One region of the Streptomyces sp. NBC_00878 genome, then DNA from elsewhere that is predicted to be linked to it. Evidence: riboswitches for the same ligand, from Rfam matches in the RefSeq annotation. Region 1 holds a riboswitch; each other region holds the start of a gene.

Region 1 (9,574 bases):
CGGACGCGGATCCCGCACCGGAAGTGGGCCTCGCCTTCCCCCGTGACGTCGGACAGGCCGTGCGATCAGCGACGGACCTCTACCGACTCGACCTCGCCGGACGCCGGGCCGGCTCCGGCGGCATCTGGCAGTCGCTCGCCGGATCATTCGCAGTGAGCGCATACGCAACGCCCGCGTCCCGGTGGCTGATAACACCGGCCGACAGCTCGGTGGCACGGGACGCGAGCCCGCTGGAAGGCTCCGGAACACCGCTGAAAGTCGGCCACAGCGACGTTCAGAAGCTGCGGGAGGCCGCCGAGGACGCCAGGCGCTGGGACTCCAAGTACGGAGGCGGCGACTGGCGTTCGTCCATGGTGCCGGAGTGCTTAAGAGTCGAGGCGGCCCCGCTCCTGCTGGGCTCGTACTCGGACGAGGTCGGCCGCGCCCTCTTCGGAGCCAGCGCCGAACTCACCCGCCTCGCGGGCTGGATGGCCTTCGACACGGGCCAGCAGGAAGCCGCCCAGCGCTACTACATCCAGGCCCTGCGCCTCGCCCGCGCGGCGGCCGACGTGCCCCTGGGGGGCTACGTACTGGCCACCATGTCCCTCCAGGCGACCTACCGGGGCTTCGGCGACGAGGGCGTCGACCTCGCCCAGGCCGCTCTGGAGCGCAACCGTGGCCTGGCCACCGCCCGCACGATGAGCTTCTTCCGCCTCGTCGAGGCACGGGCCCACGCGCGCGCGGGTGACGCCCAGGCGGCCGGCGGCGCCCTGAAGGCGGCCGAGGGCTGGCTGGAGCGGGCCCGCGACGGCGACCACGACCCGACCTGGCTCGGCTTCTACTCGTACGACCGTTTCGCGGCCGACGCCGCGGAGTGCTACCGCGATCTGAAGGCCCCGCGCCAGGTCCGCCGCTTCACGGAGCAGGCCCTGTCGAAGCCGACGGAGGAGTTCGTACGCTCGCACGGCCTGCGCCTGGTGGTGTCGGCGGTCGCCGAACTCGAGTCGGGCAACCTCGATGCGGCGTGCGAGCAGGGCGTACGGGCGGTGGAGGTCGCCGGGCGCATCTCGTCCGCCCGCACGACCGAGTACGTGAAGGACCTCCTCCACCGCCTGGAGCCGTACGGCGACGAGCCCCGGGTGGTGGAGCTACGCGAACGGGCTAGGCCGTTGCTTATGGCACCGGCCTAGTGGGAAAGCCCCCTTAGCGTCTGCGGGGCGTGGGGTGCTGGGGCTACCAGCCGCATGCGGCTGGTAGCCCCAGCACCCCACGCCCCTGAAGGGGCGCGCCCGCCACCATGAACATGCCACAGGGGTGTTCTGTGGGTTTGAGGGATTGTGGGTTTGAGGGTGTTGTCAGTGGCGCAGTGCACTATCGGAGGGGGAGCCGAAGGCGGGAATCCGAGGCGGGAAACGAAGGCGGGAGGTGGAGCGGGCAGATGGGGCGGAAGGTCGCTTACGACTGTGACGTGCTCGTGATCGGCGGCGGGATCGTCGGTCTGTCGACGGCGTATGCGATCACGCGTGCCGCGCCGGGCACGCGCGTGACGGTGCTGGAGAAGGAGCCCGGCCCGGCCCGCCACCAAACAGGACGCAACAGCGGCGTCATCCACAGCGGTATCTACTACCGCCCGAACTCCCTCAAGGCCCGGTACGCCGTCCGGGGCGCCGCCGAGATGGTCAAGTTCTGCGCGGAGTACGACATCGCCCACGCCGTCACCGGCAAGCTGATCGTCGCCACGGAACGCGACGAGCTGCCCCGCCTGCACGCACTCGTCCAGCGAGGCCGGGAGAACGGCATTCCGGTCCGTGAGCTGGGCGCCACCCAGATCGCGGAGTACGAACCCCAGGTGCGGGGCCTCGCCGCGATCCACGTGGCCACCACAGGCGTGTGCGACTTCGTGGCCGTAGCCCGCCAGCTCGCGGACGCGTCCGGCGCCCACATCCAGTACAACGCGGAGGTCACACACATCGACCGCCGCCCCGACCTCGGAGTAGCGGTCCGCACCCACGACGGAACGATCATCCGGTCCCGCGTGCTGGTCAACTGCGCCGGCCTCCACTGCGACAGGATCGCCCGCCTGACGGGCGACGACCCCAACATGCGGATCGTCCCTTTCCGAGGCGAGTACTACACCCTGGCCCGCCCCTCCCTCGTCAACGGCCTCGTCTACCCCGTGCCGGACCCGGCCTTCCCCTTCCTCGGCATCCACCTCACCCGGGGCATCGACGGAAGCGTCCACATCGGCCCGAACGCGGTCCCGGCCCTGGCCCGCGAGGGCTACGACTGGCGGACCGTACGCCCCCGCGACCTGGCGTCGACCCTCGCCTGGCCAGGTTCCTGGCGGATAGCCCGCCACCACTGGCGCTACGGCGGCGGCGAACTGCACCGTTCCCTCTCGAAGACAGCCTTCACTCACGCAGTCCGCCGCCTGCTCCCGGCAGCCACCCCCGACGACCTGATCCCCTCCACCGCAGGCGTCCGAGCCCAGGCGGTCCTACGCGACGGCACCCTCCTGGACGACTTCCTGATCCAGGAGTCCCCCCGCACGGTCCACGTACTCAATGCCCCCTCCCCCGCAGCCACAGCCTCCCTCCCGATCGGCCGAGAGGTGGCAAGCAGGGCCCTCAGGTCAATGACGACGATCTGAGACTCAGAGACCAACGGAAGGGGCCGTGCCGGTACGTCGAGTCCGCCGCGTAGGGCTCCTCCAGGAAGCGGTTCCCTCCAAAACTGACAGCCGGATACCCGGAAAGCGGTGGACTCGACGTACCGGCGCGGCCCCGACCCACGACGGCGCACGGCCACCGCGAGCGCCCACCCCGTAAAATCGACGTACTGTGTCTGACTCCTCCATGCCCCGGACCCCCCGCCCAAAGGGCGAGCCCCGCTTCCCCGACGGCCCTCGCGCCGACCCGGCCGGCTCCCACTTCGAGCGCCGAATCCGCAGCTTCCAGCCCCGCCGAAGCCGCGTCACCCACGGCCAGGCGGACGCCCTCCAGCGCCTGTGGCCCAAGTGGGGCCTCGACATCGACGGACAACGACACCTCGACCTCAAGGAACTCTTCGGCGCGGACATCCCCGTCATCCTGGAGATCGGCTTCGGCATGGGCGAGGCCACCGCTCAGATGGCCGCCGAGGCCCCCGACACCGGCATCCTCGCCGTCGACGTCCACACCCCGGGCCAGGGCAACCTGCTCAACCTCGCGGACCAATCAGGCCTGTCCAACCTCCGTGTCGCCAACGGCGACGCGATCATCCTGCTCCGCGAGATGCTGACCCCGGACTCCCTCGACGGCCTCCGTGTCTACTTCCCGGACCCGTGGCCCAAGAAGCGCCACCACAAGCGGCGCCTGATCCAGCCCGAGTTCCTCACCCTCGCCGCGTCCCGCCTCAAGCCGGGCGCGCTGCTGCACTGCGCCACGGACTGGGAGCCGTACGCCGAGGTCATGCTCGAAGTCCTCACCGCCCACCCGGACTTCGAGAACACCCAGCCGGACGGCGGCTACGCGCCGCGCCCCGACTTCCGTCCCCTGACACGTTTCGAGGGCCAGGGCCTGGACAAGGGACACGTGGTGAACGACCTGCTCTTCCGCCGCGTACCGCACAAGTAGTAGGAGCCGAACGCCCACGCAGGTGAACGCACCCACTCAAAGGAACCCACCCGCTCAGGGGAACCCACCCACAGACATGAACGCACCCACAGCGAAGCCACACCACGCAGCGCCCCCGCGCCCCTGACAGGGCGCCCTCGCGGCCCAAGCCCCTCCCTCGTTAGGGTCATTGTCATGGCCACCGGTCCCCCACTCCCACCGCACTCCGGCCCACACAACAACCCGCACAACGACCCGCACACCAGCCCGCAGTCCGGCCCACCCCCCAGCGTCGCCCCCAGCATCACCCCCGCCACCGTCCCCGGCGGAGCCGCACACTGGTGGCACCGCAGGTGGGTCCGCTACAGCGCCCTGACCACGCTGCTGGCCCTCTCCGGCCTCGTCATCCTGGCCCTGGTCCGCAAACAGACAGGCACCGAGGGCTTCCTGGTGGGCCTGGGCCTCGCCGTACTGCCCGTCCCACTCCTGGTCGCCGCGTTCCGCTGGCTGGACCGAGTGGAACCGGGCCCATGGCGCAACCTGCTCTTCTCCTTCGCCTGGGGCGCCTGCGCAGCCGCACTGATAGCCATCGTCGCGAACAGCTTCGCGACGAGATGGATAGCGACGGCGACGGCGGACCCGTCCAGCGCCGACACCCTCGGCGCGACGGTCATCGCGCCGATAGTCGAGGAATCGGCGAAGGCGGCCGCGGTGCTCCTCGTCTTCCTGTTCCGCAGACGGGAGTTCACCGGAATCCTCGACGGCGTGGTGATAGCCGGCGTCACGGCGACCGGCTTCGCGTTCACCGAGAACATCCTCTACCTCGGCACGGCGTTCGGGACGGACCAGCTCTCCGGCGAGACCGGCCTCTTCTCCGTCACGGCGGCGACCTTCTTCGTCCGCGTGATCATGTCGCCCTTCGCGCATCCGCTGTTCAGCGTACTGACGGGCATCGGCTTCGGCATCGCGGCGCTCTCCGCGGACCGCCACAAGGTACGCCGCGTACTGCTCCCGATCGTCGGACTGCTGCTCGCGATGGGCATGCACGCGATGTGGAACGGCTCGTCGGCCTTCGGCGAGTACGGCTTCTTCGCGGTCTACGCGGCGTTCATGGTCCCGACGTTCGGACTGCTCACCTGGCTGGTGATCTGGACCCGCCAGCGCGAACTCGGCACGATCCGCTCCGAACTGCCCGCGTACGCCATGGCGGGCTGGCTCACCGCCCCCGAACCGTTCGCCCTCGGCTCGATGAAGGCACGGCGGCTGGCCCGCGAGTACGCCACCCACCACGGCGGGCGCGCGGCGGGCCGGACGGTCGCGGAGTACGAGGCGTACGCGACATCGCTGGCGTTCCTGCGCCACCGGGGACATCAGGGCCGCGCGGACGCCGACTTCGTCTTACGCGAACGGGAGTTGCTCCACGAACTGTGGACGCGCCGCGAACCGGCCCGCCCCGCCCTGCTGTACGCGGCCCACGCGACGGCTCCGGCACCAAGGGCACCCCAATGGCCGGGCTACGGATCCCCGTACACGAACCCGCACCCGGCACAGACGCCGTACCCCGCATACAACCCGTACCGCTCGTGACCCGAGGCAATCAAGGCACCCGGCACCCCAGACACCACGTCCCGGGCACCCAAAGCGCCCAAGACGACCCGGTCGTCGGTGTTACGGAGTGAGCCCCTTGCCCCGCAGCCAAGCCATCGGGTCGATGTCGCCGCCACCAGGGGTGTGGACCTCAAGGTGGAGGTGCGCCCCGGTGACGTTGCCGGTCGCGCCCACGCGGCCGATGACGTCGCCCGTGTTGACCTTCTGCCCCACGCTGACGTTGATCGACGACTGGTGGGCGAACCACAGCTCCGTACCGTCGTCGAGGGTGAGGACCGTGCGGTAGCCGTACGACCCGTTCCACCCGGCCTCGGTGATCGTGCCGCTGTGGACCGCCTTGATCGGCGTACCGGTGGGAGCGGCGAAGTCCAGACCCGTGTGGTACCCGGAGGACCACAGCGCACCGGACTGCCCGAAGGTCGAGGTGATCGTGTACGAGGAGGTCGGCAGCGTGTACTGCTTGGCGAGCTCGGCGAGGCGCGCGGCCTCGGCCTTCTCCTTGGCCTCCTCGTCCGCCTTCTTCTTGGCGGCGGCGACCTTGGCCTCGGCGGCGTCCCGCTCCTTGGCGGCCTGGTCGGCGGCCTTCTTCGCGGCGGCGGCCTCGGCGGCCCGCTGGGCCTCGCGGTCCACCTGGTCCTGCTGCCGCTCGGCCTGGAGCATGATGCGGGCGCGCAGCGCCTCGCCCGCGTCCGAGTTGCCCTGCTCAGCGTCGGCGGTGGTGAGGCCGACGGAGGTGATCGGCGTGCTGGAGCCCTCGGGGGTGTCGTCGTCCGTGAACGGCGAGCCCACATTGGGCAGGTCGGGCATCGAGATCGACACCGGCGGCTTGCCGGTCTGCGCGGAGGCCATGCCACCCGCGCCGACGGCGGCTATGACACCGACGCCGAGAACGGTCGAGCTACGGGCGAGTCCTCCGCCGCGCTGCTTGGAGACGCGGTGCCGGCCGCGGACGGGAAGGACGGTCTCCGCGCTGGGATTCCAGACCTCCCACGTCTCCTCGTCCTGGCGGACGCCGTAGCCGAAGGTGTCGGGCTTCTTCTCACCCGACGACTCACTCGGCGCGAACGAGGTGGTGGGGGCAGGCCGGTTGGACGCCACGTAGGCGCACTCCTTTCCTTCCTTCTCGCCTACCGGGTTAGCTGACGGGTTCGGAGCAGGAAGGTCTCCTACGCGCGTCAACCGCGGTGTGTTCCACCGCGAAAGACACGCGATTCACCCCAAGTGGTGGTTCCCCGGTTCCCTTGCGGAATTCGGCGCGTGCGCACGGCGCCGACTCTAGTGACGGCAGGGACGACCGCGCTGCGTTATCGAACGTTAATGGACCCCGGTACCGGATTCCAAGCTGTTCCTGATGATCGTTACGACCTCCGGCCTGGACTTACGGGTGATGAGCGGGCCAAAACGGGCGAGTTGATCGTCATTCAGGCATGGGGGCTTTGTTGATGGTGCGTCAGTTGTTATGCGGAGGGACGCCGTTCGACTACCACCAGTGACAGAGCCTGAAAAGAGCGACGCATCTCACGATGGCCGCGGTCGCCACGACTCCCGACCTGTCCAGGCTTCCGAGAGCAGGAGTAGCGGGCGGCCGACGGGAGTTGGGCGAGTGAAAACACCTGGGGAAACGTCCAGGGCCGGAATCCTGAATCGGATTCCGGCCCTGGGCCTTCAGTAGCGGGGACAGGATTTGAACCTGCGACCTCTGGGTTATGAGCCCAGCGAGCTACCGAGCTGCTCCACCCCGCGTCGTTAAGACCACTGTACGCCATCCGCGGGACCCGAAGCACACGCATTGATGTCGACCGCGCTTCATCGGAGGTTTGACATGAAACGTGCCGATCACCGCACCGGCCAACCGAGATGGCGGCGCGCCGGTCGTACGCGTCAACCGAGATGCCGGTTGGGCGACTTCGCGTCGGCCTCGTACTCGGGGAGCACCAGGACATCGGCACCGGCCGCGGCCAGCAGCCCGCTCCCGTCCGCGCCGGTCACGAAGGTGTCCGGCTCCCGCCACGCGGTCACGACCCTGCGTACGCCCGCGTCGAGGATCAGCCGGGCGCAGGGCGCGGGCCGTGACGACCGGCGGGCGCACGGCTCCAGGCTGCTGTAGACCGTGGCGGTCGTGAGACGCGGATCACCCGGCTCGACCTTGGCGAGCGCGGCCTCCTCGGCGTGCGACACGGGGTCGGACTCGCGGGAGTACCCGCGGGCCAGCTCCGTACCGTCGGCCGCGACGACGACCGCGCCGACGCTGAACGCGGTCCGCGAGGGCGGGCACTGGGCGGCCAGTTCGCAGGCGAGGGCCAGCCACCGGTGGTCGGCGGCGGAGGGTACGTTCCCGGTGCCGGGCGCGGTGGGGACGTACCGCATGAGGACGACGTCGCCCACGGGCCGTGTCTCGGTCAGCCGCATCCGGTTGCGGGGGCCGCCCGGATAGTCGCCGGGCCCGAACAGCCGTGGCGCGTCCGGCTCGCCCACGACGAGGGGGGCGACCGCGAGTTGAAGTTCGTCGGCGAGGCCCTGCCGGAGGAGCTGGGTGTGGACGCGACCGCCGCCCTCGACCATGAGCCGCCGTACGCCGCGTACGTCGTGGAGGTGGGTGAGTACGGCCCGCCAGTCGACGTCCGGGCCCACGGGGACGATGTCGACGCCCAGCCCGCGCAGCGCTTCGGCGGCCGTCACCGCCCCCTTGTCGGACGTATAGACGATCTTCTCGCCGCCCGTGGACCAGAAGTTGGCGTCGGGGTCGAGGTCGCCGCTGCCGCTGACGGTGACCTTCAGCGGGTACTCCGGCCGGCCGGCGGCGACCCGGGCCGCGCGCCGCTCGGCGGAGTTGACGAGGAGCCGGGGGTTGTCGGCGCGCAGGGTGCCCGCGCCGACGAGGATCGCGTCGGACTCGGCCCGTACCTCGTCGACCCGGTCGAAGTCGGCCGGTCCGGAGAGCAGCAGCCGATCGGGGCCGGTGTCGTCCAGGCAGCCGTCGAGGGAGACGGCGGCGGACAACAGGACGTAGGGGTGAGGCATTGACGCGCTCTCTTTCAGGGGCGGAGCCTGGGCTTGTCCGGGGTCAGGGGGAGGGTTCAGGGGCCGGTCTTGGTTCAAGTTTGAAACAAAACTACACTGGGGGTATGACGACCCGCTGGCTCACCCCCGAGGAGCAGCGCGCCTGGCGCGCCTACATCGCCGCCTCCCATCTTCTGGAGGACGCGATCGACCGGCAGCTCCAGCAGGAGGCCGGCATGCCACACCTGTACTACTCCATCCTGGCCAACCTCTCCGAGGCCCCGGACCGCAGCCTGCGTATGACCGACCTCGCCGAACGGACGAAGATCACCCGCAGCCGGCTGACGTACGCGGTGACCCGGCTGGAGAAGGACGGGGCGGTACGCCGTGAAGGATGCCGCACGGACAAACGGGGCAGCATCGCGGTCCTCACGGACGAGGGGATGGCCGTCCTGGAGCGCACGGCGCCCGGCCATGCCGAAACGGTCCGCGCGGCGATCTTCGACAAGCTCACCCCCGAGCAGGTGAGCCAGCTGGAGGAGATCTGCACGGGGATCGCGCGGGGCCTGGAGGGAGATGACCCGCAGGCGGCGCCGGACGACGTCCCGTGGCGCCGCCGCTCGTCCACACCCTGCACATAAACCTCAGCACAACCGCTCCCAAGCATTGCTTCAACTTTAAAGCATGGGGTAAGGTCTCGCTCCGAGGAGCTGCTTCAAATCTGAAGCAGTTGAGAGATCGGACCGGGAGAACCGCATGCCCGACTACCCCGCCGCCACCCAGCGCTCGCGCGTCCGGGTGCCGCTGCGTTTCCACGACGGCTACAGCGTCGACGCCGAACTGGTCACCTTCCACGGCCTGACCGACGGCCTGGAACACGTGGCGATGGTCCTCGGCACCCCTTCGGCCTCGGCGCCCCCTCTCGTCCGCCTCCACTCCGAGTGCCTGACGGGCGACGCCTTCGGCTCGTCCCGCTGCGACTGCGGCCCCCAGCTCCGCGAGGCCGTCGAGCAGATCGCCACCCGGGGCGGCGTACTCCTCTACCTCCGCCAGGAGGGCCGGGGCATAGGCCTCTACAACAAGCTCGACGCGTACGCCCTCCAGGACCAGGGCCTCGACACGTACGCCGCGAACACGGCCCTGGGCCTCCCGGAGGACGCCCGCGACTACACGGCGGCGGCCCAGATGCTGACAGCCCTCGGCATCACGGAACTGGACCTGCTCTCGAACAACCCGGACAAGGCGAACCAGCTCCGGGACCTCGGCATCACGGTCGGCCGCCGCGTCCCGACGGGCGTCTTCACGACGGCCCACAACGTCCGCTACCTCCGGGCGAAGGTCTTGCAGACCCAGCACACACTGCGGCTCCCGGACCTGACGGAACCGACGGAACT
Region 2 (9,574 bases), 920 kb from region 1:
GTACTGATCGGGATCCGAGGAGAGCATGAGCCGCAGCGCGGGGTCGACGCCGCCGTCCCGGTACTGCGCGGTGGCCAGCGAACCGAGCGCGTCCCGCTCCGAGTTGAGCCGATCCGTCCTGCGCGCGGCCTCGTCCTGCAGCGTGTTCAGCCGGCCCCGCGTCTTCGTCGACCTCTCCTTCGCCCCGTTGTACTTCTCGGTGGCGACCTCCGCCTCCTGGTACAACTTGTCGACCTTCGCCCTGACCTGAGCGGCTGTCAGTTCCGGCGCGGCGGTCCCCGTCCCCTCGAACCCGGTCGCGCTCGCCGCGCCCGCGAGCGCGATGGTGAAGGCGGTGCGGGCCGTACTGCCGCCGATTGAGCGCTGTCTGGGCTTGCGGTGCGCTGCCACGTGCGATCCACGTCCTTCCGTACGGCCGCCCGGGCGTTGGTGCGTCCGCGGCGGCGGCCCTCAGGGGCCGGTTGCACGTCCGGCGGCGGCCCGCACAGGGGAGCGGGCCGCCGCCGGACCTTTCTCGGCGGTGGTGTCCGGATGCCGCCCCTGGCCCGGGCGGCGGTGGGAAAGTCCGGTCACCTGGGGAAGGACGCTAAACCTGGGACCGTGGCCCGGGTAACGGCATGTACGGAAGTGGTGCGATTCGGGCACGAGCTGACCGGGTACGACCGCGATCCGGGCCCGGCGCCGCCGACTTGACGTGGTGGGCTGACCGATGCGCGAGTTGTGGGGGAGCGGGCGAGCGGCTGGTGCTATGGGCTCCGCCGGGATGGGGCGCGTGGGCTGCCCGAGGCTGAGAGGGACACGCGCGTGTCCCTCTCAGCCTCGGGCAGCCCCAATTCCGGTCAGTGCGAAACAGGACTACGAAAAGCCCCTCATGCCGGGCGTACCACGCTGTGGATCGGCATGTAGTAGATCGACTCCTCGCGGACGTACGCCCCGGGCTTCGGCGCGTGGATCATCATGCCGTCGCCGATGTAGATGCCGACGTGGCTGATGTCGTCGTAGAAGAAGACCAGGTCACCGGGCTGGGCGCTGTTCAAGGAGACCGTCGTGCCCGCGTTGACCTGGTCCCAGGTGGTACGCGGGAGCGTGACGCCGGCGGCCTTCCAGGCGGCCTGGGTGAGGCCGGAGCAGTCGTACGACTCGGGGCCGCTCGCGCCCCACACGTACGGCTTGCCGATCTGGGCGCGGGCGAAGGCGAGCGCCTTGTCGGCCTTGGCCGTGGAGGTGGAAGTGGAGGTGGACGAGCCGGAGCCCGAGGTGCCCGAGGAGGTCCCGGTGTTCTGCGTCGCCGCCTCCTGGCGCCGCCGCTCCGCTTCGGCCGCCTGCTGCCGCGCCAGCTCGTCCGCCTTGCGCTGGGCCTCTTCCTGCTTCTGCCGCTCGATCGCGGCGAGCCGCGCCTTCTCCTCGGCGGTCAGCTTCGAGAGCAGGTCGCGCGCCTCGGCGAGCTTCCGCTGGACGTCCGCCTTGGACGTCTTCAGCGTGCTCTGCGTCGCGGTGAGCGTCTCCAGGCTCTCGGACGCCTCCTGCCGCTTCTCCGCCGTCGCGGCCTGCTGCGTGACGTAGTCGTCGACGGACTGCTTCTGGCGGCTGGTCAGCCGGTCCATCAGGTGGGTCTGGTCGAAGTAGTCCTGCGGGTTGTCCGCGAGGAGGAGGGAGGCGGTGTCGGGGGCGGCGGCTCCCGTGCGGTACTGCGCGGCGGCGAACGTACCGAGTTCCTCGCGCGCGTCGTTCAGTTTCTCCGTGCGCCGCGCCACATCGTCGAGCAGGGTGTCGACGCGCTTCTTCTGCTTGGTGGTCTTCTCCTTGGCCGCGTTGTACTTCTCGCTGGCCGTCTCTGCCTGGCGGTAGAGGTCGCCGACCTTTTTCTCGACTTCCTCAAGGCTCGGCTTGGGCTCCTCGGCGGGCGACGCGTTCGCCGTCTGGGAGAGGAGAGCCACCGAGGTCAGAGCCGCGGTGGCGAGGGCCGGAGTCCGTATGCCCATGGGGCTGAGGGGCCGGGACCTGCGGTGTGGCGCCACGAGGGCGTCTCCTTCCGTCATCCGCCTACCGAGTTAGCTGTCGGGTTCGGGCTGGTGCTTCGGAAGGTTTGCCCTACGGTCCGGTTCCCGGATGGGAGTTGGACCGATTCACCCCAAGGTCGGTGGGTCCTCGGCTCCGGCGGCCACAAGGGCGTACCGGACTCGGCGGAGGCCGCTCGGCCCGGCGATGTTCGCCGGTGCGGGTCGTGCGGCCTACAGGAAATTTAGCTAATTCGTGTGGCCCCTGTGAAGTTTGATGTGCGATATGCCCGATACATTTTCGTGACCTTGACCTTGGGCCTCGCTCTCCGAGGTCAATCCGGAATGATCTGCGATGAGTTGTCCGGAGTGGCGGCGTCCGACTGGTCGGGGGCGCCGGCTTCCAGCAGTCACGGTCAGGTGCCGTGGGGCAGAGGAAGCCATCCGCGGCCGGCCGGTCACATGATCAATATGTGGCCGGCCGCAGCGGGCTCACAGGCGGCTCCCGCGCTGGGTGTAGGCGGCGGCGCCGACGACTGTCAGGAGGACGGCCACCGTGGTGGAGGTGACGGTGCCGGGGTCCTGGACCATCCAGGTCAGTGCCTGCCCGATGACCGATTCCCTGGGGCCCACCGCCAGCATGAGCATGGCCCAGCCGATGGGGAGGACCCAGGCCGCGTGGGCACCGACGAGCACCGCGCCCAGGGCGGTCAGGGCCGTGAGTGCCAGGACGGCCTGTACGACGGTGCCGTAGGCCACGGCGTGGGACTGCTGCCCGGCGATCCGGTGGACGACGACGAGCAGACCGAGCAGGACTCCGCCGAGCAGCAACAGGTGGACGGCGCGGATCAGCCGCCAGGGGGCGGGCGTGCCGCGTTCCAGTTCCTCGTCCGGGCCGGCGAGCGTGCGGGCGGTGGGGGCGATGCCCAGCACGACGGCGATCAGGCCGAGCCTATGGGTTATGGCCGGGTCGTCCGGCAGGTATGCGGCCCAGGTGAGTGCGGCCGCGGCCAGAAAGACCAGTACGGTCGCCGGAACCGCCCGGCAGCGCAGGTGCAGCACGATGCCGTGCAGGCCCGGGGTCATCGGCCCGCTCCCTGACCCATGACGACGGCCAGCGGGTCCCCGCAGGTCAGTGCGGCCTTCCGGCCGTCCCCTATCCGCTGGTAGCGCTCCTTGGCAGGCAGCGCGCGCAGCGTGTCGTAGGCCTCGCGGGCGACAGGGCTCAGCTCGTCGGTGGGGGTGGCCAGGAGCAGGGCGGCCATCGCATCGGAGGCGTCCTGCGCGCGGGTCCACTCCCTGCCGGTCCCGTCCTCCTCGTCGGAGAAGCAGTCCTCGTCGAAAACGGCTCCGGAGGCCACGGTGTCGAGGACCGAGGCCGGTTTCCATCTGATGCCGCCTTCCTGTGTCCGGTACGGGAGTTGGACACGGACCGTACCGAGATCCTTGGCGTCGGCAGGCTTGCCGTCGTCGAGCATCCAGCTCACCGTGTCCTCCTCCACCCGCGTCGGGCCACCGGGCACCTTGGCGAAGGCGTCGAGCACCTTCTGGGCGGGAGCTGTGAGATCGGGCAATGTGCGGGTGTGCACCTTGGTGACACAGATCCGGCCGTTGCTCGGCGCGCAGACCATGGCGGTGGCCTGCTGGTCGGGGACGACCGCGCCCGATGGCGCCAGCAGGGTTCCGAGGGCCACCCCGGCCACGGCGGGCGTCAGGGCCAGCACCCGGGCACGCGCGGTGGCCGCGACGGCCAGCAGCACACCGGTGACAGCGACGGCGGCGAACCAGATGCCCTGGGCCGCGGACAGCGAGGGCAGCACCCGGTGGAAGTCGTCCGTCACCGGCAGCATCGGCAGCACGGTGTCCACCAGACGGTTGGCCGGCCGGCTGTCCTGGCTCACCGACAGAATCAGGAAGAGCACCACCGCGCCCAGCGGCGCCACGACCGGCGCGGACGCCATCCGCCCGACACCCAACCCGAGCAGGGTGACGGCGATGGCGGCCAGCAGTCCCACCGCAAGGCCCGCAGGCTGAAGGCCGTCACCGTAGGCCGCGTGCCGGGAGACCAGTACCCCTGCCCACCCGACCATCGCGGCCATGGCGAGCACCACCGCGCCGGCGATCACCAGGAAGGCGGGCAGCAGCCGCACCGAGCGCGGCCGTGGCGTGGCGGCGAACAGCTCGGAGACCTCACTGCGCCGCTCCCGCCCGCCGTGCCAGATCCCGGCGGCCAGTGCCACCGGCAGCACGATCCAGGCGGTTCCCCGCATCGAGTAGACCAGGGGCGCCCAACTGGCGGCCCACTCCCCGATGTCCATCCACAGAAAGACACGGGTCAGGGCGGCCAGCACCAGGAACAGCGGCAGCGCGATCGAGCGCTTCGCCTCCAGGCGCACTATTCGGAACATCACAGTCTCCAGTAGTCGGGTGTAGCCAGTAGTCGGGTGTAGGAGGACATACAGGGGCTTCGGGCGGCGGTTGTGCTGCGTCGCCTATCGCCCGGCCCCGGCCTTGCCCTCGCGGTGCCGGCGCAGCAGGGCGGAGTAGCCGCGCTCGATGTCGCTGTCGCCCGGGTCGGCGTCGGTGCCTGCGGTACGGAGGCGGTCGAGGTGGCCCGCGAAGACCGTGCGGCCCTCGTCCATCAGCACGACGCTGGCGCAGGCGGCACCGACGTCCTCGACAAGGTGGGTGGAGACCAGGACGCAGGACTGTGCGCCGATGTCACGCAGCAGAGTGCGGAACTCCATGCGCTGGGCGGGGTCCAGGCCGACGGTGGGTTCGTCGAGCAGCAGGATGTCGGGGTCGTTGACGATCGCCTGGGCGATGCCGGCCCGGCGCAGCATGCCGCCGGAGAGCGATCCCATACGGTCATCGGCCCGGTCGGTGAGGTCGACCCGGTCGATGGAGTGCTGCACCGCGTCGGCGACCCGGCGGCGGGGCACTTCCTTGAGCCAGGCCATGTACTCGACGAACTCACGCACGGTGAAGCGCCGGTAGTGTCCGAAAGCCTGGGGCAGATAGCCCAGCCGACGGCGCAGCTCGCGCAGTTCGCCACCGCTGCGACGGGCGTTGCCCAGGAGTTCCAGGTCGCCGCTGTGCGGGGTCAGGACGGTGGCGAGCGTGCGGATCAGGGTCGTCTTGCCCGCCCCGTTGGGGCCGAGCAGACCGTGCACTCCGGTGCCCAGTTCCAGGTCGATCCCGTCGACCGCCGCGCGGCGGCCGTGCCGCACGGTCAGGGCGTGAGCCTGGATGTGATGGGCGTAGCGGGTGGGGGCCGTCTCGCTCGCGGTGACGGTTCTGGGCATGGCGGTGTCTCCTCGCGGTGCGGGTGAAGGACTGCGGTGCAGGTGAAGGACTGCGGTGCGGGTGAAGGACCGCGTCGCAGGTGAAGGACGGTGTGGGGGTCAGCGGTGGCGTGTGCGGGCCTCAGGGGCGTGCAGATAGGCGTTGCGGCACAGGATGACGGCGGCGCCCAGGACAGCGGTCGCGGCCGCCCAACCCGGGGCGGCGGACTCCTGTAGGTAGGAGGGAACGGTGCCCCCGCCGAGGGCGGGGGAGACCACGAACAGGGCCCACCCGGTGCCCAGCGCGGTGGCGGCGCGCTGGGTGCCCACCACGCTGCCCAGTGCCAGGCTCGCGCAGGTCAGAGTGAGGGCCGGCAGCAGGACCAGCGCGGGTGCGGTGCCGGTGACCCAGCCGGCGGCTGCGAGGGCCGGGGTCACGAGGGTCAGCACGGCCAGGGTCCGCCGCAGGACGAGGCCGAGCCCCGCTCTCGGGGTGGTGGCGATCAGCTCATGGACGGGGTCGGAGTGCGGGCCCCAGCTCACGGCCACTCCCAGCAGCGGCATCGCCGGGGCCAGCAGCAGGAGGGTCGGGGAGTTGTGTGCGACGGCCGAGGACAGGACCAGGGCGCCGAGAACGACGAGGACGACCGCCGCGGTCCACGGTCCGAGCGCGGGGGCCGCCCACCGGGCCAGTCCGCCCCGCACCCGGCGCCACCGGCGGCGGGGTACCGGCGGCAGCGTCGCCGACAGGCGCTCGCGCACCTGCTCCATCAGCGCGGTGTCGGCCGGGCGGTGAGCGAGGGACACCTCCCTCAATTCGGCCTGGCAGGCAGTGCACTGCTCCAGATGTGCCTCCAGCGTCCACAACGCCGCGGCGCTGGGACTGGCCGGCGCGCCGGGGTCCAGGACGTAGCTCACCAGGAGCTCCCGGGGGACGTGTGGAGTCATGACAGGGCCTTTCGCATTTCGAGGCGGGCGCGGCGGGCACGGGTCTTGACGGTGCCCTCGGGAATCCGCAGCAGTGCGGAGGTCTCACGGACCGTCAGCCCGTCGAGCACCATCGCGGTCAGGACCTGGTGCAGCTCGGGGGCCAGCCGGTCCAGTGCCGCGCCCAGGTCGCCCCCTATCGCGGCATCCAGCACTTCGTGCTCGGCGGAAGGCGCCAGGTCCGGTGCGGCGGACGCCGGCGGGAGGGTGCTGTGCCGGCCGCGTACCCGGAAGGCGTCCACCAGCCGGCGGGCGGCGACCGTCCACAACCAGCCGCCGGCCTCCTCGCCGCGCATGCTGTCGGCGAAGGACCCGGCCGCCCGCCACACCGCCATGTACGTCTCCTGCAAGACCTCGGCGACGATCTCGTCGTCCGCGCAGCGCCGACGCAGCCGCGCCGTCAGCCACGGGGCGCTGCGCCGGTACAGCTCGTCGAAGGCCGCCGTGTCTCCGCGGGAGATCCGCCGGACCAGCTGCGCCTCGGTCAACGAGGCCGGTGAACGTTTCACGTCCTGGTCTGACGGAGCACGGCGACTCCTGGTTTTCCCCGGCGGTGTGATCCACGTCACACGCCGCCGGATGGCGTTGGATCGCGTCGGTTCAGGGGGAGAGGGGGGAGCGGGGAGGGGGAGCGTGAAATTCGTTCATCCTTCTGGGGGCGGGTTGCGAATTCCGCCGAGTTTCCAGGGTGGCGGCGGGCTGTCAGTGGGGGCGCCTAGACTCGGAGAGCGATGAGCAGCCTCTTTGATGACAGCTTCCTGGCGGACCTCAAGCCCTCGCAGGCCCACGAGGAAGAGCCCCCGCCGCCGCCCGAGGACGAGGCGCCGGATTCGGAGCCGGTTCCGGACGATTTGTTCGGCGGTCGGTTCGACGTGCCGCCGAGCAGGGACGGGTACTACCGCGACGGCGCCTCCCGGCCGCCCGTGGACCCGGCCGCGCTCCTGGACGGGCTGAACGAGAACCAGCGCGCGGCGGTGGTCCACCACGGCTCGCCGCTGCTCATCGTGGCCGGCGCCGGCTCCGGCAAGACCCGTGTGCTCACGCACCGGATCGCCCACCTGCTGGGCGAGCGCAAGGTGCACCCGGGCCAGATCCTCGCGATCACGTTCACGAACAAGGCCGCGGGCGAGATGAAGGAGCGCGTCGAGCAGCTCGTCGGCCCGCGCGCCAACGCGATGTGGGTGATGACCTTCCACAGCGCGTGTGTACGGATCCTGCGGCGCGAGTCGAAGCAGCTCGGCTTCACCTCCTCCTTCTCGATCTACGACGCCGCCGACAGCAAGCGCCTCATGGCCCTGGTCTGCCGAGACCTGGACCTCGACCCCAAGCGCTTCCCGCCCAAATCCTTCAGCGCCAAGATCTCGAACCTGAAGAACGAGCTGATCGACGAGGAGGACTTCGCCGCCCAGGCTGCCGACGGTTTCGAGAAGACCCTCGCCCAGGCCTACGCGATGTACCAGTCACGGCTGCGCGAGGCGAACGCGCTGGACTTCGACGACCTGATCATGACGACGGTCAACCTCCTGCGTGCCTTCCCGGACGTCGCCGAGCACTACCGCCGCCGCTTCCGGCACGTCCTGGTCGACGAGTACCAGGACACGAACCACGCGCAGTACGCCCTCGTCCGCGAGCTCGTCGGCACCTCCGAGCACCCGGTCGACGTACCGCCCAGCGCGCACGACCTCCCGCCCGCCGAACTGTGCGTGGTGGGCGACGCCGACCAGTCGATCTACGCCTTCCGCGGCGCGACCATCCGTAACATCCTCCAGTTCGAGGAGGACTACCCGAACGCGACGACGATCCTGCTGGAGCAGAACTACCGCTCCACGCAGACGATCCTCACCGCCGCCAACGCGGTCATCGAGCGCAACGAAAGCCGCCGCCCCAAGAACCTGTGGACCAACGCGGGCGCGGGCGCGCAGATCACCGGCTATGTCGCCGACACCGAGCACGACGAGGCCCAGTTCGTCGCCGACGAGATCGACCGGCTCACGGACGCGGGCGACGCGAAGGCGGGCGACGTCGCCGTCTTCTACCGTACGAACGCGCAGTCCCGTGTCTTCGAAGAGGTCTTCATCCGCGTCGGCCTGCCCTACAAGGTCGTCGGCGGCGTCCGCTTCTACGAGCGCAAGGAGGTCCGCGACGTCCTCGCGTACCTGCGCGTGCTCGCGAACCCCGAGGACTCCGTACCGCTGCGCCGCATTCTCAACGTCCCCAAGCGCGGCATCGGCGACCGCGCCGAGGCGATGATCGACGCGCTCTCCCAGCGCGAGAAGATCAGCTTCGCGCAGGCGCTGCGCCGCGTCGACGAGGCGTACGGCATGGCGTCCCGCTCGACGAACGCCGTCAAGCGGTTCAACACGCTGATGGAGGACCTCCGCACGATCGTCGAGTCGGGCGCAGGACCGGCGACGGTCCTGGAGGCCGTGCTCGAACGGACCGGCTACCTCGCCGAGTTGCAGGCCTCGACCGACCCGCAGGACGAGACCCGTATCGAGAACCTCCAGGAACTGGCCGCCGTGGCCCTGGAGTTCGAGCAGGAGGCCGACGAGGGCGAGGCGCCGGGCGGGCTCTCCGCCTTCCTGGAGCGGGTCGCGCTCGTCGCCGACTCCGACCAGATCCCGACTGCACCTGATGATGATGCTGACGCATCGGGCTCGGAGGACGGGTCCGGCGTGATAACGCTGATGACCCTCCACACCGCCAAGGGCCTCGAATTCCCCGTGGTGTTCCTGACCGGCATGGAGGACGGAGTCTTCCCGCACATGCGCGCCCTCGGCCAGACCAAGGAGCTGGAGGAGGAGCGCCGGCTCGCGTACGTCGGCATCACGCGCGCGCGGGAACGGCTGTATCTCACCCGGTCATCGATGCGCAGCGCGTGGGGGCAGCCCTCGTACAATCCGCCGTCGCGCTTCCTGGAGGAGATCCCGGAGACGCATCTGGAATGGAAGCGCACGGGCTCCCTGGGCCCGGTTGCCTCCGGTCCGGCGTCCGGTGTGGCGGCCTCACTGTCCTCCTCGCGCTCCCGCTCGGCGGCCTCGGGCGCGTCCGGCTTCGCGACACGACGCGGCGCCACGGACAAGCCGGTGGTGTCGCTCGCGGTCGGGGACCGGGTCACGCACGACCAGTTCGGCCTCGGCACGGTGGTCGGAGTGAAGGGCACGGGCGCGAACGCGGAGGCGACGGTCGACTTCGGCGAGGAGAAGCCGAAGCGGTTGCTGCTGCGGTACGCACCGGTGGAGAAGCTGTAGGCAGGCTGGGAACAACCAGCCTGTCCGGCGTTGGAGGACAAGGCCGTTCAGGCCG
Region 3 (9,574 bases), 3.9 Mb from region 1:
TCGGTGAGGCGCGCGAGGATGTCGTCGCGATCACGGCGGCCATGCTGCACCCGGTGGGCCTCGCGAAGTTCGCGGAGAGGTTCCCCGACCGGGTGTGGGACGTCGGTATCGCCGAGCAGCACGCCGCGGTGTCCGCGGCCGGGCTCGCGACGGGCGGACTGCATCCGGTCGTCGCGGTGTACGCGACCTTCCTGAACCGTGCCTTCGACCAGCTGCTGATGGATGTCGCTCTGCATCGCTGCGGGGTCACCTTCGTGCTGGACCGCGCCGGGGTCACGGGAGTTGACGGAGCGTCACACAACGGCATGTGGGACATGTCCATCCTCCAGGTCGTGCCGGGGCTCAGGATCGCCGCGCCGCGTGACGCCGACCAACTGTGCGCGCAGCTGCGCGAGGCGGTCGCGGTGGACGACGCCCCGACGCTGATCCGGTTCCCCAAGGAGTCGGTGGGGCCGGTCGTTCCGGCGGTCGACCGGGTGGGCGGCCTGGACGTCCTGCATCGCGGCGAGCGGCCCGAGGTGCTCCTCGTGGCCGTCGGCGTGATGGCGCCCGTGTGCCTCCAGGCCGCCGAACTGCTGGAAGCCCGGGGCATCAACTGCACAGTCGTGGACCCGCGTTGGGTCAAGCCCGTCGATCCCGCGCTGCCCGGGCTCGCCGCCGAACACCGCTTGGTCGCCGTCGTCGAGGACAACAGCCGGGCGGCCGGCGTGGGCGCGGCGGTCGCGCTCGCCCTCGGGGACGCCGAAGTCGACGTGCCCGTACGGAGGTTCGGGATCCCCGAGCAGTTCCTGGCACACGCCAAACGCGGTGAGGTGCTCGCCGACATCGGTCTCACGCCCGTCGAGATCGCCGGGCGGATCAGCGCGAGCCTGGCCACTCGGGAGGCGCGCTCGACCTTCACGGAGGCCGAGCCCGCGGTCGAGGGGCAGGTCCCAGAAGGGCAGACCCCCGTGGGGGAGAGCTCCACGCTCGCCGAGGCGGGCGTCGTCCCGAAGGCGCGGCCCGCCGGGCAGAGTGCTTCGAAGGCGCGGCCCGCCAAGCCGCGCGCTGTGAAGAGGCAGGCCGCCAAGAAGCCGGCGGGCAAGGAGCTCGCGTCCAAGGAGAAACAGGAATGACCACCAGCAAGCCCCAGGAGTTCGACCTCGCCGCCCTTCTCGCCGAGCGCGGAGCCGAACGCTACGAGCTGCACGCCAAGCACCTGAACCACCAGTTGCCGCGCATGCTGCACACGATCGGCTTCGACAAGGTCTACGAGCGGGCCGAGGGCGCGTACTTCTGGGACGCGGACGGCAACGAGTACCTGGACATGCTCGCCGGGTTCGGGGTGATGGGCCTCGGCCGCCATCACCCCGTCGTCCGCAAGGCGCTGCACGACGTCCTCGACGCCCAGCTCGCCGACCTCACCCGCTTCGACTGCCAGCCGCTGCCGGGGCTGCTGGCGGAGAAACTGCTCACACACAGTCCGCACCTGGACCGGGTGTTCTTCGGCAACAGCGGTACGGAGGCGGTCGAGACCGCGCTGAAGTTCGCCCGGTACGCGACCGGGAAACCGAGGGTCCTGTACTGCTCGCACGCCTTCCACGGCCTGACGACCGGGTCCCTGTCCGTCAACGGCGAGGACGGCTTCCGGGACGGCTTCGCCCCGCTGCTGCCCGACACGGCGGTGCCGCTCGGTGATCTCGACGCCCTGGCAAGGGAGTTGAAGAAAGGCGATGTCGCCGCGCTGATCGTCGAGCCGATCCAGGGCAAGGGCGTGCACGAGTCGCCGCCCGGATATCTGCGTGGCGCACAGGAGTTGCTGCGCAAGCACAAGGCGCTGCTCATCGCCGACGAGGTGCAGACGGGCCTCGGCCGGACCGGGGACTTCTACGCGTACCAGCACGAGGAGGGTGTGGAGCCGGATCTGGTCTGTGTGGCCAAGGCGCTGTCCGGCGGCTATGTGCCGGTCGGGGCGACGCTCGGCAAGGACTGGATCTTCAAGAAGGTCTACTCGACCATGGACCGCGTCCTCGTGCACTCCGCGAGCTTCGGGGCCAACGCGCAGGCGATGGCGGCGGGCCTCGCCGTCCTTTCGGTCATGGAGAACGAGCAGATCGTCGCCAATGCCCGGGCCACGGGGGAGCAGTTGAAGTCCCGGCTCGCGGCACTCGTCGACAAGTACGAGCTGCTGAGCGATGTCCGCGGCCGTGGGCTGATGATCGGCATCGAGTTCGGGCGGCCCAAGTCACTGAAGCTGCGCAGCCGTTGGACGATGCTGCAGGCCGCGCGGAAGGGGCTGTTCGCCCAGATGGTGGTCGTGCCGCTGCTGCAACGGCACCGGATCCTCACCCAGGTCTCCGGCGATCATCTGGAGGTGATCAAGCTGATTCCGCCGCTGGTCGTCGGCGAGCGGGACGTCGACCGGTTCGTGGACGCGTTCACCGCCGTGATGGACGACGCGCACAGCGGGGGCGGTCTGATGTGGGACTTCGGGAAGACGCTGGTGAAGCAGGCGGTCGCCAACCGCTAGGCCCTGTCGGGGAGGACGAGGTCGGGCGCCGCCGCGGACCGCCCCTCGTCTTTTGTCTCAGAGGCAAGAAATTTGTCTCTGAGACAAGCCTGCGGCTCAATGGAGGACATGAACCCTGCCAAGGGTACGAGCCCTTCCGAGCCGAGGGCGGCCGAAGAGCTGCCCGCTGTCGCACCCCAGCTGCGTGCGCTGCGGCGCCGTGCCTCCCTCACCCTGGAGTCCGCGGCCCGCGCCGCCGCTCTCTCGCCCGCGCACCTGTCCCGGCTGGAGACCGGGCAGCGCCAGCCCTCATTGCCGATGCTGCTCGCGCTGGCCCGCATCTACGGTACGACCGTCTCCGAGCTGCTCGGCGAGACGCTCGCCGAGCGGGACGCCGTCGTACGCGCCGCCGACATGGAGCCCACCCGGGCCGGTGGCTGGACGTACTGGCAGGCCGGCGCGGCGGGCCGGGGCATGCAATCTCTGCGCGTGCACGTCCCCCACGGGACCCAGGGCGACATCGTGCGGGTCCACCCCGGTGAGGAGTGGCTGTACGTCCTTGAAGGGCGGCTGCGGCTGCGCCTCGGGGACACCGCACACCTCCTCGCGCCCGGTGACAGCGCGCACTTCGACTCGCTGACCCCGCACCGGATCGCCGCCGAGGGCCGGGACGGGGTCGAACTCCTCTTCGTACACACCCTGCTGCAGAGCCCCACGGCCACCCTGTGCCTCGGGCCGACGACCCCTGGAGAGGCGTCATGAAGGACATGGAGGAGAAGTTCCCGCGCGCCCTGTGGGTGCGGCTCATCATCTACGTGGCGGTCGGACACATCTTCGCCGCCTTCATCTACCTGCTGTTCTCGCTCGGAGCGCAAGGGCAGTAGAGGTCCCTGAGGGGCGGGAGGCCGAGTCGGTCGCGTGCTGGGCGGGTCGACGGGCAGTCGGTCAGTCGGTCAGTCGAGGAACCGCTCCCGCAGTCGCTCCCGGAGCTCGGGAGTCACGTCCAGACCCTTCTCCAGATATGCGTCCACCCCGCCCCACGTCTCCTCGATCGTGTCGAACGCCGCCTCCAGATACTCGGCGCGGGCGTCGAACAGGGGGCTCAGCAGTTCCATCACCTCGGGCGAGTACGCCGAGGCGGAGGAGGTGCTGCGGTGGACCTTGTAGCGGCGGTGCGTCGCGTTCGACTCCAGGTAGTCCGCGACGATGGCCTCGCGCTCGACGTCGAGGGCGAGCAGGGTCACGGCGATGGAGAGGCCGGCGCGGTCCTTGCCCGCCGCGCAGTGCATGAGGGCGGGGACGCTGTCGTCGGCCAGCGCGCGCAGTACCTGGCGGTGCTCGGCCGTGCGCTCCTTGATGATCGAGCGATAGGAATCGATCATCCGGTTCGCGGCCTTGCGGTCCGCGAGGATCGAGCGCAACTGGTCCACATCGCCGTCGCGGACCAACATCCAGAACTCGGCGCCGTGTGCCGGGTCGGTCAGCGGCAGATTCACGTTCTGAACGCCCGGCAGCTCGATGTCGGGTCCTTCGAGCTTCTGGTCCGCGGCATTGCGGAAGTCGAAGATCGTGTGCAGCCCCAGGGAGGAGAGGAACGCGGCGTCCGACTCCGTCGCGTGCGCGAGATGGCCGCTGCGGAACAGCCGTCCGTACGCCACCCGTCGGCCGTCCGCCGTCGGCAGGCCGCCCACATCACGGAAGTTGCGCACTCCAGCCAGCTCGGGCTCGGTCGACGGGACCTGCTGCGTCACGGGGGCTCCTCCCCTTCGGCTGCCGACGCGGCTCGTCGGCGAAGTGCGCGCTCTCGACGATACGACATCGATTCGTAGGCCAATGAGTTGTCCACAGGCGTTGCCGGGGAGGTGCTCGAACCATAATGATGTTGATGCTTGAGCGTGCCTGTTCGGATCTGTGAGGGTTTGATGTTGGAGATCGGCGAAGACGGTCGTACGTGGCTTCTTTCGGGCCCGGCGAGCAGCTATGCCCTGCGCCTCGGCGAGGACGACGCGCTGCTGCACCTGCACTGGGGTCCGCGCATCGCGCTCGCCGACGCCGAGGCACTCGCGGCCGGCCCCGGACCCGAGTACTGGGCCTTCGAGGCCACCCTCGACGGACACGAGGAGTACCCGGTGGAGGGCGGCCCCCGGTTCGTACGGCCCGCGCTGTCCGTGCGTACCCAGGAGCGGCGCGGCACCGAATGGCGCTTCGAGGCGTCCGAGGCCGAGGGTGACGAGCTGCGGCTGCGGTTCTCCGACTCCGGGCTCGGGATCACGCTGCACTACCGCATGCGGGCCGGAACCGACGTCGTCGAGCGCTGGGTGACCCTCGCCAACGAAGGGCCCGTCCTGGAGGTGCTGCGCGCCGACTCGGCGGCCTGGACGCTGCCGCACCGCGACGGCTGGCGGCTGTCCCAGCTGCACGGCCGGTGGGCGGCCGAGTCCCGGCTCGTACGCTCCGAACTCACCTACGGTGAGAAGGTCATCGGCAGCCGGCGCGGGCACACCTCGCACCAGCACCTGCCCTGGGTCGCCCTGGATGTCGACGGAGCGGCCACCGAGGAGCGGGGCGAGGTCTACGGATGCGCCCTCGCCTGGTCGGGCACCTGGCGGATCGCCGTGGCCCAACTCCCGGACGCGCGCGTGCAGATCACCGGCGGGGCCGGGTACGACGAATCGGGGCTGCTGCGACTGGAACCGGGGGAGAGCTTCGTCACCCCCGTCTTCGCCGGACTGTGGAGCGACGGCGGATTCGGCGGGGCCAGCCGTGCCTGGCACGCCTACCAGCGCGCGCATGTGATCCCGGACGCGGACCGGCACCGGCCGGTGCTCTACAACTCCTGGGAGGCCACGGAGTTCGACATCTCCGAGGAGCAGCAGGGGGCGCTCGCGCGACGGGCCGCCGCGATGGGGGTCGAACTCTTCGTGGTCGACGACGGCTGGTTCGGGGCGCGCACCAGCGACCGGGCCGGGCTCGGCGACTGGACGCCCAACCCCGACCGCTTCCCGGCCGGCCTCAAGCCGCTCGCCGACGAGGTGCACGGGCTCGGGATGCAGTTCGGGATCTGGGTCGAGCCCGAGATGGTCAATCCGGACAGCGAGCTGTACCGCGCCCATCCCGACTGGGTGCAGTTCCAACCGGGACGAAAGCGGACGGAGCTACGCAATCAGCTCGTACTGAACCTCGCCCGGAAGGACGTTCAGGAGTACCTGTGGGAGCAGCTCGACGCGCTGCTCTCCAGCGCCCCGATCGACTACGTGAAGTGGGACTTCAACCGCTGCTTCACCGATGCGGGGTGGCCCGGAGAGGCCTACCCGCAGCGGCTCTGGGTGGACCACGTGCACGCGCTGTACGCCCTGTTGGACCGGCTGCGGGCGGCCCACCCGGGCGTCGCGTTCGAGTCGTGCTCGGGTGGTGGTGGCCGGATCGACCTCGGGATCATGGCGCGTACGGACCAGGTGTGGACCTCGGACAACACCGACCCGCTCGACCGGCTCGCCATCCAGCACGGCTTCAGTCAGGTGCACCCCGCGCGGGCCATGGCCGCCTGGGTCACCGACAGTCCGAACGTCCAGCTCAACGGGCGCGCCAGCTCGTTGCGCTTCCGCTTCGTGAGCGCGATGGCCGGAGTGCTGGGCGTCGGCGGCGACCTCACCCGGTGGGACGACGAGGAACTGGCCGAGGCGCGGACGTGGGTGGAGCTCTACAAGGAGATCCGGCCCGTTGTGCAGGGCGGGGACCTCCATCGGCTGCGCGCGCCCGAGGGCGGGCTGAGCGCCGTGCAGTACACGCGCGACGCGGACGTCGTCGTCCTCGTCTGGCTCCAGGCCCAGCACTACGGAGAGCCGGTCGCTCCGGTGCGGCTGCGTGGACTCGACCCGACAGTTGCGTACAAATGCCTCGAAACGGGTGAAGTTCACCGGGGTGCGGTGCTGTTGCATCACGGGTTGCGGACGGGGCTGCGTGGCGACCTCGATGCGGCAGTTTTCCGCTTGCGTCGCATGTGACTGTTGTGCCCGTAATAGGGCATTAATTCCAACTCGCTCTGGAATAAAGGTTCCTGGGGGCCGTTGCGTGAGCAGCGTCATATTCGTGACGGTCTGCTGTCGCCATGTTCACGTAATTCAGCCGTGTTTTCGGGGATTTAGTAAACGGCGAGATTCCTGATTTACGCAGGGTGACCGTCATTTCGGTCAAGGATCAAGAGAACGGGACACACAGGGAACCCCAAAGGTTGTTTCGGCGTCTTCATCTCGCTTACGTTCGCCTCCAATCCGGACGGACGCCCAATCCTGCCGCCGCCCGGAATCCGCACACTCACCCGTACACGGCAGGAGCGGGGGACCCACAGGTAGAACGCCTGTTCCGGTCTCCGGAACGGCTTGGGGTTAAGTCGTGCGCAATCACGGCCGGGCATCTCCAGCTCGCACCCGACAGCTCACCTCGCAGGCGCCGGAGAGGAATTCGTCATGCCCGCGAAGGGTAAGCACCGCCGTCCCAAGTCCCAGCGTTTCACCCGCTCCATAGCCGTCGCCGGAACCGGCGGCGCGGCGCTCGCCCTTCCGCTGCTCGGCGCGACCGGAGCGCATGCCGCGACTCCTCAGTCCGCAGCCGAGTCCGTGGCGAGTGTCTCGAATATCGCGAACAAGGCCGCGGAATCCGCGCCCGCCGCAGCCGACAAGAAGGCCGAGGCCAAGAAGGCCGCGACCAAGACGTACACCGTGCGTGCGGGCGACTCCCTTTCGGGGATCGCCGACGCGCAGAACGTCAGCGGCGGCTGGAAGAAGCTGTACGCGGACAACCGCAAGGCGATCGGCGGTAACCCGGCGCTCATCCACCCGGGCCTGAAGCTGACGATCGGCGAGGCCGCCGCCTCGAACTCCGGCTCCGGCGCGTCCAAGGCGACCCAGTCGTCCGCGAAGAAGGCTGCCGCCCCGAAGGCCAAGGCCCCCACGGCTGAGGCCGCCAAGGCCGCGGACGCCGCCAGTGCCGCCGGCTTCAGCCTCCCGGTCGCGGGCGCCACCGTCGGCACCCCGTACAAGATGTCGGGCAGCATGTGGTCCAGCGGGTACCACACGGGCGTCGACTTCGTGGTTCCGACCGGTACTTCGCTCAAGTCCGTCGGTGCGGGCACGGTCGTCTCCGCCGGCTGGGGCGGCGCGTACGGCAACCAGGTCGTCATCAAGCTCGACGACGGCTACTATGCCCAGTACGCCCACCTGTCCTCCCTCGGTGTCTCGGCCGGACAGACCGTGACCGGGGGCCAGGAGATCGGCCTCTCCGGTGCGACGGGCAACGTCACCGGCCCGCACCTGCACTTCGAGATCCGCACCACCCCGGACTACGGCTCGGACGTGGACCCGCTGGCGTACCTGCGTGGCAAGGGCGTCTCCATCTGACCCGACGCCGGGCTCGCCCCGCAGGGGCGTACCACTCCGCTCGTCTCCGAAGGCCGGACCCTGTGATCCCCGGGGGCCGGCCTTCGGTGCCTTATTCCGGGTTGACCGATCCTTTACGCGTGGCTTATGTCACCGCCCGTCAACCCTTTCCTACGGTCGCGTAGCTCACACTTGAAGGTGAATCATGGGTCGATGTGGCAGACGATTCGAAGAATGACAACAGATCAGTGATCGGGTCGTACGTGGCGGTGGGGGACAGCTTCACCGAGGGCGTCGGCGACCCCGGTCCGGACGGGGAGTTCGTCGGCTGGGCCGACCGGTTCGCGATGCTTCTCGCGGACCGACAACCCGAGGGCGACTTCGACTACTCCAACCTCGCGGTCCGCGGGAGACTTCTCGACCAGATCGTCGAGGACCAGTTGACGCGCGCCAAGGAACTCGCGCCGGACCTGGTCTCTTTCTGCGCGGGCGGCAACGACATCATCCGGCTGGGCACCGACCCCGACGAGGTCGCGGAGCGCTATGAGCGCGCTGTCGCGGACCTCACGTCGGTCGTCGGCACGGTCCTGGTGGCCACCGGCTTCGACACCCGTGGCGTACCCGTGCTCAAGCACATGCGCGGCAAGATCGCCACGTACAACCTCCATCTCCGGGCCATCGCCGACCGGTACGGCTGTCCCGTGCTCGACCTGTGGTCCCTCAAGACCATCCAGGACCGGCGGGCCTGGGACGGCGACCGGCTTCATCTGTCGCCCGAGGGGCACACCCGGGTCGCCCTGCGCGCCGGCCAGGTCCTCGGCCTGGAGGTCCCCGCGGACCCCGACCAGGCATGGCCGCCGCTGCCGCCCCGCGGCACCCTGGAGATGCGGCGGGACAACATCCACTGGGCGCGCGAATACCTGGTGCCGTGGATCGGGCGACGACTGCGCGGGGAGTCCTCCGGGGACCGCGTGGTGGCGAAGGGGAGCCTGTCACCCGACGACATCAAGATGCGGATCGAGTCGGTGGCTTGAAGGCCCGGCGGACTGGCTCTGCCAGGGCCTGAAGGCCGCTGGGAGGGTGCAGGGTGCGGCTGGTGGCCCGAACTGTCGGCATGGGGGCGGTTCTTCGCCCGGTGGACGTCGAGGAGGCCCGGCTGTCCCTCGGTGGGTGATGTCGAGGAGCCCCGTCGGCTTTCAGCCGGTGGACGTCGACCAGGCCCGCCGTCCGTCACTCGCTCGCGAACCGGGGGTACGTCGGCACGCGGCCTCAGGCGCTCGGAGTCGTCAACGCCTCGCGCGCCAGCCCCAGTTCCCGGGCCAGCGCCTCGTCCACCCACTCCTGGGTGCGGGTGCGTGAGACCGCGCCCGGGTACGCCGTCATCTGGACCGCGAGCCCGTCCAGCAGGGCGGTGAGGCGCAGCGCCGTACTCGTGGGGTCCGGGCAGTGGAACTCGCCGGCCGCCACACCATCCGCGATGACCTCCGTGATCGCCGCCTTCCACTGCAGGTCGAGGTCACGGGTGACGTCCCGCAGCGCCGGCTCGCGCAGCGCGACCGCCCAGCCCTCGATCCACAGCCGCCAGCCCTTGGCCTGCCCGGTCGGCGCGTACCAGCGGACCGCCGCCCGCAGCCGGCGCAGCGCGGTCGTCCGGCGGCCGAGCAGCTTGCGCAGGCGGGCGAGGTCGTCCTCGGCCGCGTACGTGAACGCG

What was found. A riboswitch is a leader RNA that binds a small molecule or an ion and turns the genes downstream of it on or off. The one in region 1 is predicted to bind cyclic di-AMP.
Region 2: another riboswitch for cyclic di-AMP. It lies ahead of OHA11_RS17115 (C40 family peptidase); the one in region 1 lies ahead of OHA11_RS21265 (M23 family metallopeptidase).
Region 3: another riboswitch for cyclic di-AMP. It lies ahead of OHA11_RS04565 (LysM peptidoglycan-binding domain-containing M23 family metallopeptidase); the one in region 1 lies ahead of OHA11_RS21265 (M23 family metallopeptidase).

Annotation. Positions count from the first base shown of each region.
Region 1 covers NZ_JAPEOK010000001.1:5,018,729-5,028,302, forward strand. The annotation lists gene OHA11_RS21245 (MFS transporter) at 1-1,169, shown strand, start outside; gene lhgO (L-2-hydroxyglutarate oxidase) at 1,418-2,629, shown strand; gene trmB (tRNA (guanosine(46)-N7)-methyltransferase TrmB) at 2,835-3,593, shown strand; gene OHA11_RS21260 (PrsW family intramembrane metalloprotease) at 3,768-5,159, shown strand; gene OHA11_RS21265 (M23 family metallopeptidase) at 5,241-6,278, opposite strand; cyclic di-AMP (ydaO/yuaA leader) riboswitch at 6,290-6,446, opposite strand; tRNA gene OHA11_RS21270 (tRNA-Met) at 6,850-6,923, opposite strand; gene OHA11_RS21275 (dihydrofolate reductase family protein) at 7,062-8,201, opposite strand; gene OHA11_RS21280 (MarR family winged helix-turn-helix transcriptional regulator) at 8,306-8,821, shown strand; gene ribA (GTP cyclohydrolase II) at 8,937-9,574, shown strand, end outside.
Region 2 covers NZ_JAPEOK010000001.1:4,103,151-4,112,724, reverse strand. The annotation lists gene OHA11_RS17120 (C40 family peptidase) at 1-390, opposite strand, end outside; gene OHA11_RS17115 (C40 family peptidase) at 870-2,018, opposite strand; cyclic di-AMP (ydaO/yuaA leader) riboswitch at 2,025-2,196, opposite strand; gene OHA11_RS17110 (hypothetical protein) at 2,490-3,083, opposite strand; gene OHA11_RS17105 (hypothetical protein) at 3,080-4,405, opposite strand; gene OHA11_RS17100 (ATP-binding cassette domain-containing protein) at 4,490-5,302, opposite strand; gene OHA11_RS17095 (zf-HC2 domain-containing protein) at 5,402-6,229, opposite strand; gene OHA11_RS17090 (RNA polymerase sigma factor) at 6,226-6,777, opposite strand; gene pcrA (DNA helicase PcrA) at 7,000-9,519, shown strand.
Region 3 covers NZ_JAPEOK010000001.1:1,135,742-1,145,315, reverse strand. The annotation lists gene dxs (1-deoxy-D-xylulose-5-phosphate synthase) at 1-1,115, shown strand, start outside; gene OHA11_RS04590 (aspartate aminotransferase family protein) at 1,112-2,509, shown strand; gene OHA11_RS04585 (helix-turn-helix domain-containing protein) at 2,618-3,250, shown strand; gene OHA11_RS04580 (DUF6126 family protein) at 3,247-3,372, shown strand; gene OHA11_RS04575 (tyrosine-protein phosphatase) at 3,442-4,239, opposite strand; gene OHA11_RS04570 (alpha-galactosidase) at 4,411-6,492, shown strand; cyclic di-AMP (ydaO/yuaA leader) riboswitch at 6,775-6,950, shown strand; gene OHA11_RS04565 (LysM peptidoglycan-binding domain-containing M23 family metallopeptidase) at 6,955-7,884, shown strand; gene OHA11_RS04560 (SGNH/GDSL hydrolase family protein) at 8,112-8,897, shown strand; gene OHA11_RS04555 (TetR/AcrR family transcriptional regulator) at 9,133-9,574, opposite strand, start outside.